Regions from separate parts of the Cytobacillus mangrovibacter genome, predicted to be linked through region 2. Evidence: predicted binding sites of a transcription regulator. Region 2 holds the regulator's gene; the other holds the start of a gene.
What was found. Region 2 encodes LexA, which represses DNA repair genes until DNA is damaged. Its sites were predicted from a motif close to CGAACATATGTTCG; they were not measured.
Positions count from the first base shown of each region.

Region 1: uvrB (excinuclease ABC subunit UvrB) is a predicted target of LexA. The motif match lies at 3,007-3,020, and genes of this name have one in related genera.

Region 1 is NZ_JBIACJ010000004.1:167,957-172,397, reverse strand. It holds gene uvrA (excinuclease ABC subunit UvrA) at 1-857, opposite strand, end outside; gene uvrB (excinuclease ABC subunit UvrB) at 865-2,844, opposite strand; gene ACFYKT_RS09360 (CsbA family protein) at 3,331-3,564, opposite strand; gene ACFYKT_RS09355 (alpha/beta-type small acid-soluble spore protein) at 3,702-3,974, shown strand; gene ACFYKT_RS09350 (M20 family metallopeptidase) at 4,410-4,441, opposite strand, start outside.
Region 2 is NZ_JBIACJ010000001.1:355,762-360,202, reverse strand. It holds gene glnA (type I glutamate--ammonia ligase) at 1-1,006, shown strand, start outside; gene lexA (transcriptional repressor LexA) at 1,327-1,950, opposite strand; gene yneA (cell division suppressor protein YneA) at 2,105-2,428, shown strand; gene ACFYKT_RS01780 (YneB family resolvase-like protein) at 2,449-3,099, shown strand; gene ACFYKT_RS01775 (DUF896 domain-containing protein) at 3,172-3,405, shown strand; gene tkt (transketolase) at 3,575-4,441, shown strand, end outside.

The sequences.
Region 1 (4,441 bases), on a different contig from region 2:
AGCTTAGACCCCAGTCCATCACATCCAGGGCAAGCACCGAAAGGGCTATTAAAGGAAAACATCCGTGGCTCAAGTTCACCAATAGAAAAATCACAATGTGGACAAGCATGATTTTCGCTGAATAATAGCTCTTCCTGCCCGATCACATCAATAAGCACCTTTCCGTCACCAAGCTTTAATGCCGTTTCAATGGAATCAGCAAGACGTGCAGCTACTCCCTCCTTGACAACAATTCGGTCAATGACTACTTCAATCGAGTGCTTTTTATTTTTCTCAAGAGCTACTTCTTCTCCAAGGTCATACATTTCTCCATCGATACGCACACGAACAAACCCTTGCTTTTTGACATCTTCTAGAACCTTTACATGGGTCCCTTTTCTGCCAGATACAAGCGGTGAAAGTATTTGAAGCTTTGTTCGTTCAGGGTATTCAAGAATTCGGTCAACCATTTGCTCGATTGTTTGCGATGAGATTTCAATATGATGAATCGGACATGTTGGTCGGCCCACTCTTGCATACAGTAACCGTAGGTAATCGTAAATTTCTGTTACCGTCCCCACTGTGGAGCGAGGGTTTCTGCTAGTCGTTTTTTGATCAATGGATATGGCTGGCGATAAACCTTCGATTGCATCGACATCAGGTTTATCCATTTGTCCGAGGAACTGACGTGCATAAGCAGATAGTGATTCCACATATCTGCGCTGTCCTTCTGCATAAATTGTATCAAAGGCAAGCGAGGACTTTCCTGAACCAGAAAGCCCTGTTAACACAACAAGCTTATCCCTTGGAATTGTGACATCAATATTTTTTAAATTATGGGCTCTGGCGCCTTTAACTATTAATTTATCCATCGCCATTCGTACGTCATCCTTCCGCTTTCAACTCTAATAGTAAATCACGCAGCTCAGCAGCCCGTTCGAAATTGAGTGCTTTTGCTGCTTCCTTCATTTCTTTTTCCATACTCGTAATCAGCTTTTCACGTTCTTTCTTATTCAGCTTGCCAATTTGTGAGGAAGCCTTGTACTCTTCTTGCTCTTCAGCCGCATGTGTCGCACGAATAACATCTCGGATTTCCTTTTGAATCGTTTGTGGCGTAATCCCATGCTTTCGGTTATGCTCCTCCTGCAATTTTCGGCGCCGATTTGTTTCGCTAATAGCTAATTCCATTGAATTAGTTATTCGGTTTGCATACATAATAACTTGCCCGTTCGCATTCCGAGCCGCACGACCGATCGTTTGAATCAAAGAACGTTCAGATCGAAGGAAACCTTCCTTATCAGCATCTAGTATGGTAACGAGTGAGACCTCAGGAATATCCAGCCCTTCTCTTAAAAGATTAATCCCAACTAATACATCATAGGTCCCCATTCGGAGTTCACGGATAATTTCAATCCGCTCTAGTGTTTTTACCTCAGAATGGAGATATTGCACCTTAATGCCAATTTCCTTTAAATAATCGGTTAGATCCTCGGACATTTTCTTTGTTAACGTGGTAATTAATACCCGTTCATTCCGCTTAATTCGATCTTGGATTTCACCAATCATATCATCAATTTGTCCCTCAATTGGGCGGACATCTATTGTTGGGTCAAGCAATCCAGTCGGTCGAATAATTTGCTCAATCATCACTGGTGTATGTTCAAGCTCATATGGACCAGGTGTTGCAGATACATAGACAATTTGATTAACATGCTTTTCAAACTCTGGAAACATCAGTGGCCGATTATCCAATGCTGAAGGCAGACGGAACCCATGTTCAACAAGAACGGACTTCCGTGCTTGGTCCCCATTGTACATCCCGCGTATTTGCGGAAGCGTAACATGGGACTCATCAATGACGATCAATAAATCCTTAGGGAAGTAATCCAACAGCGTATAAGGTGTTGAGCCTGCGGGCCTTAATGTCAAATGTCTGGAATAGTTCTCAATCCCTGAACAAAAGCCCATTTCCCTCATCATTTCCAGATCATAACGAGTTCGCTGTTCTAAGCGCTGTGCTTCAAGCAGCTTGTTATTTTCACGCAAATCCGCTAATCGTTCTTCTAATTCCTTCTCAATATTTTGAATAGCTACAAGCATCTTTTCTTCACGGGTAACGAAGTGGGATGCTGGGAAAATAGCGACATGATCACGTTCACCAATAATTTCGCCAGTCAATGCATCTACTTCTCGGATACGATCAATTTCATCTCCGAAAAATTCGACCCGCAAACAATGTTCATCTTTAGAAGCTGGGAAAATTTCAACGACATCCCCACGAACACGAAAAGTCCCACGCTGGAAGTTCATATCATTGCGTTCATATTGAATGTCTACTAGTTTGCGCAGCAATTGATTTCTTTCAATTTCCATTCCTGTGCGAAGAGATAAGACAAGTTCTCTGTATTCCTCGGGAGAACCCAAGCCATAAATACATGACACACTTGCAATAATAACAACATCCTTACGTTCAAACAGTGAAGATGTTGCCGAGTGGCGAAGCTTATCTATCTCATCATTAATACTTGAATCCTTTTCTATGAAAGTATCTGTCGATGGAACATAGGCTTCCGGCTGAAAGTAATCATAATAGCTAACAAAATACTCAACGGCATTATCTGGAAAGAACTCTTTAAATTCACTGTATAGCTGACCAGCAAGGGTTTTATTATGAGCAATGATTAATGTAGGACGATTCACTTCTTTTATTACATTGGAAATGGTAAAGGTTTTTCCTGTTCCAGTTGCTCCTAACAGTGTCTGATGGCGTTTTCCAGATTGAATGCCCTCGACAATTTGCCTAATTGCCTCTGGCTGATCACCCTGTGGCGAATACTTTGAAACGAGTTTAAATTGATCCTTCACTTACATGCCTCCAGTTCGATTATTCTATTCTCTATTAGCTCTAGCTCGGTTTATGAAAATGTTTGAAATTGTCTATTGATATACTGGCTGATTTGTCATTATTTAACTTCAATTCTATATAATCATTCTACCACAAAGCGGTTAAAACAAACCAGCAATATACGAACGGATATTCGTTTTATTTTTCTGTTTGTTGTGATGTTAGATTGGCTATTATCAAAGAAGGGAGAATATTGTCGAAGTTTTGTTAATCAAACGTTTGATTAGATTTTTTCATTGGGGTTAGTCGTCATTTTGCAATCATTTCCACTCGACAATTTCCCGAGAAATTCTCCTTTCTTTTCTCGCGAATTATATCGCATGATCCATTATTAAGAGGAATCTGGTCAAAGTATCGTTAATCAAACGTTTGATTGAATTTTTATGATGGCTATCGCCTGGAAAAATCCATAAAAAAACCTGTCGAAACTGGACGACAGGGCTTTATTATGATTTTTTACGAAATCTCATTCTCATTTTTTGCGCATACCAAAATCCCACAGTTAACGAAAAGGCATCCACTACGATCAACCAGAAAGAATCTGTGTAACCTTTATAAACAGAAGCTGCAATTAATGCTACTGTCAGGACAAGACCAATCACATGATTATAAGCCACTCTTGTAAACAGCACCACAAGCAAACCTGGAATCAGCAAGGCCGATAAAAATTTCAATCCCACTTATTACACCTTCTTTTACTAATTTCACCTATCAATAGAATAGCGTATTTTGGTAACATACACCACCCGCTTTAAGCGAATGATTCCATGCTTGTCCCCACATGATAATCATATAACCATTTTAGGGAGGCTTAAAGATGGCTAGAAGAAAACGACGCCCGCTCGTTCCAGAATCACGAGGAGCATTGGATCAGTTGAAAAATCAAGTCATGAAAAATAAAGGATACGAGATCGATCAAGAAAATCCTGATGATGTGAAATATGAGGTGGCAAATGAAGTCGGTGTTCCTCTCCATAAAGGTTATAATGGCAGCTTAACCTCAGAAGAAGCAGGAAAAGTCGGCGGCGAGATTGGCGGCAATATGGTGAAAGAGCTTGTACGTATGGCACAAGAACAGATGCGAAAGTAACTATTCTAAAAACGAGGCTGACTCAAGAACCGTTAAAAAAACGAGCTTTTTGAGTCAGCCTCACATTTGAGCTTATATTTGGAGATTTTATCATATAGATTTCTTCTATGTGACAGCCTTTAAGCTTTTTTGGAGATTTTGTCTCATTGAACTCTTTTATGGGACTTTCTCCTTCAGCTTTTTCAAAGATTGTCTCATAGAGCATTTCTATGGGACTTCTCCTTCAGCTTTTTCGAAGATTTGTCTCATAGAGCATTTCTATGGGACTTCTCCTTCGGCTTTTTCGAAGATTTGTCTCATAGAACCTTTCTATGAGACTGTTCCTCTAGCTTTCTCGGGGATTCTTTCTCATAAGCATCAGCTATGAGACAACTTCATTCTCTTTTTCAGTGATTCTGTCCCATAGACCTGTGCTATGAGACTGCTCAAATGTCTCTATTTACTTTCCGCAGCTTTTCTCTCTTGGA
Region 2 (4,441 bases):
TAACTTAAAACGTATATTGAAGGAAATGGAAGAAATAGGGTTTACGAATTTCAACCTTGGCCCAGAACCAGAATTCTTCTTATTTAAGCTTGATCAAAATGGTGAACCAACATTAGAGTTAAACGATAACGGTGGATATTTTGACTTAGCTCCAACAGATCTTGGAGAAAATTGTCGTCGTGATATCGTTCTTGAATTGGAAGAAATGGGATTTGAAATTGAGGCATCACATCATGAAGTGGCGCCAGGGCAGCATGAGATTGACTTTAAATATGCTGATGCACTAACAGCTTGTGACCAAATTCAAACGTTCAAACTTGTTGTAAAAACAATTGCACGTAAGCACGGACTTCATGCTACATTTATGCCAAAGCCATTATTCGGGGTTGCAGGATCTGGCATGCATTGCAATGTATCCTTATTTAAAGAAGGGAAGAACGCTTTCTTTGATGAAAAAGGAGACTTGCAAATGAGTGATACAGCACGTCAATTTATTGCAGGTATACTCAAACATGCGACAAGCTTTACAGCTGTAACGAATCCGACAGTCAACTCTTTTAAGCGTTTAGTACCAGGATATGAAGCACCGTGTTATGTAGCGTGGTCTGCACAGAATCGTTCACCATTAATTCGTATTCCTTCTTCAAGAGGAGTAAGTACACGCGTAGAGGTTCGAAGTGTTGATCCTGCAGCCAATCCATATCTGGCAATGGCTGTCTTACTTAAAGCTGGTCTTGATGGTATTAAAAACAATCTTGTTCCACCAGCATCTGTTGATCGCAATATATATGTGATGAGCAAAGAAGAGCGCATAGCTGAGGGCATTGATGATCTTCCATCAACGCTTGCTGAAGCGCTAGTTAAATTAAAAGAAAATGAAACGATCGTTTCTGCTCTAGGTGATCATATTTTTGAGCACTTTGTTGAAGCGAAAGAAATCGAATGGGATATGTTCCGTACTCAAGTCCATCCATGGGAGCGCGAGCAGTATTTATCGATGTATTAATAAAAAGAGGCTGGGACATAACTAATTTAGCTGTGTCCAAAGCCGAATGATAAATTTTTTTTAATATCTAAATACAGAAAGCCGAACTATTGCAAAATGCTGTGTTAGCATTTCTAATAATAGTTCGGCTTTTTAAGTTGCTGAAAACCTTTTGTCCCAGTCTCTTTTTGTGTTTAATGCCTAACAAAATTCTTATTTTCCAAACTTAAAAAATAGATACAAATATACAATGATAGTTTGAATTAAATGGTGTTGGTGGCAGTAAATAAGGAATAGGGAAACCTCTACAATCGAGGTTTCCCTATTTATTAGGCATAAGATTAATGAATGTCGCGATATACTCCGATAACTTTTCCTAAAATAGAAACATTGCGGAGAATAATTGGCTCCATTGTTGAATTTTCTGGTTGAAGCCTGATTCGATCTTTTTCTTTGAAGAATCTCTTAACGGTTGCTTCATCTTCTTCTGTCATTGCAACGATAATATCCCCATTATTAGCTGTGCTTTGCTGTCTTACAATTACGTAATCGCCATCTAATATTCCAGCCTCAATCATACTTTCTCCCATAATCTCAAGCATGAAAACTTGCTCATCTGCAGGTGCAAGTCTTTCTGGTAATGGAAAATACTCCTCGACATTCTCAATAGCTGTGATTGGTAAACCAGCTGTTACTTTTCCAACGATAGGCACATTCACTACTTTATAATTTAGAGTTCCTGCTCCTTCATCTAAATCAAGAATTTCAATGGCACGCGGTTTAGTAGGGTCTCTTCGTATTAATCCCTTTGTTTCTAATCTAGCAAGATGTCCGTGTACGGTTGAACTTGATGCTAGACCGACTGCTTCCCCGATTTCTCTGACGGATGGTGGATAACCTTTTAATCTAACCTCATCTTTAATGAAGTCTAATATATCCTGCTGTCTTTTCGATAATTTTACCATCATAATTACACCTCTTATGATTTTCTTTTCCTAATTATAGCATCTTTAATATATATGTACAAACATAAGTTCGAATATTTGTTGACATAAAACAAATGTTCGGTTTATAATCGAGTTATCAAACGAACGTATATTCTTATTGAGGTGCTGGAAGATGAAAAAATTGTGGAATCGATATTCTTATGCTATTATTTTACTCGTTTTAAGCTTATTTACTACATTTATACTTGTTTGTCAGCTTGATAGACTAGATGATGATGCACTAATGAAAATTACTATTAATGAAGGAGATTCACTTTGGCAAATTGCAGAGGAATTTTCTGAAGAACATAAATTAACTTCCAAGGAATTTGTAAAATGGGTGGAAAGTAAGAATGGAATTTCTGGAGATCGAATCTATCCTGGAGATGAACTTGTGATTCCTATTATTCAAAAAAAGGAGAAGGGAACGGAAGTAGCGAGTTCTCAAAGTAAATAGGCATTAAGGAAGGACTAAGTATGAAAGCAATAATATACTGCCGTGTCAGTACAACTAAGCAAACGCAGGAAACATCCCTTGCTAGACAAGAAGAAGAGTTAACAAAGCTCGCTAATGATCAGGGATTTCAAATAGTTAAGATTATTAAAGAACAAGCAAGCGGCTTTGAACTTGATAGAGATGGAATTCTCGAGCTTTTATCGCTTATGAAAGAAAAGCAGATAGAAGTAATTCTTATCCAGGATGAAACAAGACTAGGTCGCGGCAATGCAAAGATTGCGATCCTTCATTGTATTTTAAAAGAAGGGATTAAATTATACAGTATTTCACACAATGGTGAGCTGCAGCTTTCTGAATCAGACTCAATGGTTTTAAATATTGTTGGAATGGTAGAGGAATACCAAAGGAAACTACATAATATTAAGATCAAACGTGGGATGAGGAGGGCTGTGAAAAATGGATACAGACCTGAAAAAAACTTAGCGAATTTGGGTGCCCATTCTGGCAGAGAACGTATCGAAGTACCTATTGAAGAAATTGTTAGACTGAGGAAAAATAAATTGACCTTTTCAGAGATTGCGGCTACTTTAAGGGGATTCGGCTACGATATTTCAAAAGCAACTGTGCATAGAAGGTTTCAGGAATATACTGAATCCAATTCAAGTGAGTGAACTTTTCTTGTCAAAAGTTCGCATTTCTAGTATTATGGCAGTTGAGTTTAATGAATAAAAAGGAGCCTTATTATGCTGCCTAAAGACAAACTTGCGCGTATCAATACGCTTGCAAAGAAAGCAAAGGAATCAGGTCTAACTGAAGTAGAAGCCAAGGAACAATCTGCTCTACGGAGGGAATACTTAGAGACATTTCGCTCTTCCATGTTAAATACGCTTAAAGGGGTTACGATTGTTGATCCTAATGGGGATGATGTTACACCTAAAAAGCTCAAAGAGGTTCAGAATAAGAGCCATCTTCATTAAAAGAAGGAATACATGGTTTTGTATTCCTTCTTTACATATGGTTGTATGTTTGTGACAAAATATGAAATACAGCGGATTTTTCCTTGTCAATGATACAATATATTGAATATCGAGGAAGCAGTCTATATTATTAAAAGAGTAGTGATTACTCATAGAGGAGATGTATTTGATGTTTGATCAAAATGATGCTTTATCAATAAACTCGATTCGTACTTTATCTATTGATGCCATTGAAAAGGCCAATTCTGGACACCCAGGAATGCCAATGGGTGCTGCACCAATGGCGTATACACTTTGGACGAGATATATGAATCATAATCCGAAAAACCCTAACTGGTTCAACCGTGACCGTTTTGTACTTTCTGCAGGACATGGCTCAATGCTTTTATATAGTCTTCTTCATCTTTCAGGCTACGATGTTGCAATGAAAGACATTAAAGAGTTTAGACAATGGGGAAGTAAGACACCTGGTCATCCAGAGTTTGGGCATACAGCAGGTGTAGATGCAACAACAGGACCACTAGGACAAGGTATAGCAATGTCTGTAGGGATGGCGATGGCTGAACGTCATTTGGCATCTGTTTATAATAAAGATCAAATGGATATTGTTGATCACTATACATACAGCATCTGTGGAGATGGAGATTTAATGGAGGGCGTATCTGCTGAAGCTGCTTCTCTTGCAGGTCATTTAAAGCTTGGAAGACTAGTTGTCCTTTATGATTCTAATGATATTTCTCTAGATGGTGATTTAGACAAATCTTTCTCAGAAAGTGTTGCCCAGCGTTTTACTTCATATGGTTGGCAGTATTTAAAAGTCGAAGATGGAAATGATCTTTCTGAGATTGCGAAAGCACTTGAAGAAGCAAAAAAAGATGAGAATCATCCAACACTAATTGAAGTGAAAACAGTCATTGGATATGGTTCTCCAAACAAATCTGGTAAATCAGATTCTCATGGATCTCCACTCGGTGCGGCTGAACTGAAATTAACAAAAGAAGCATATAAATGGACGTTTGAAGAAGACTTCTATGTT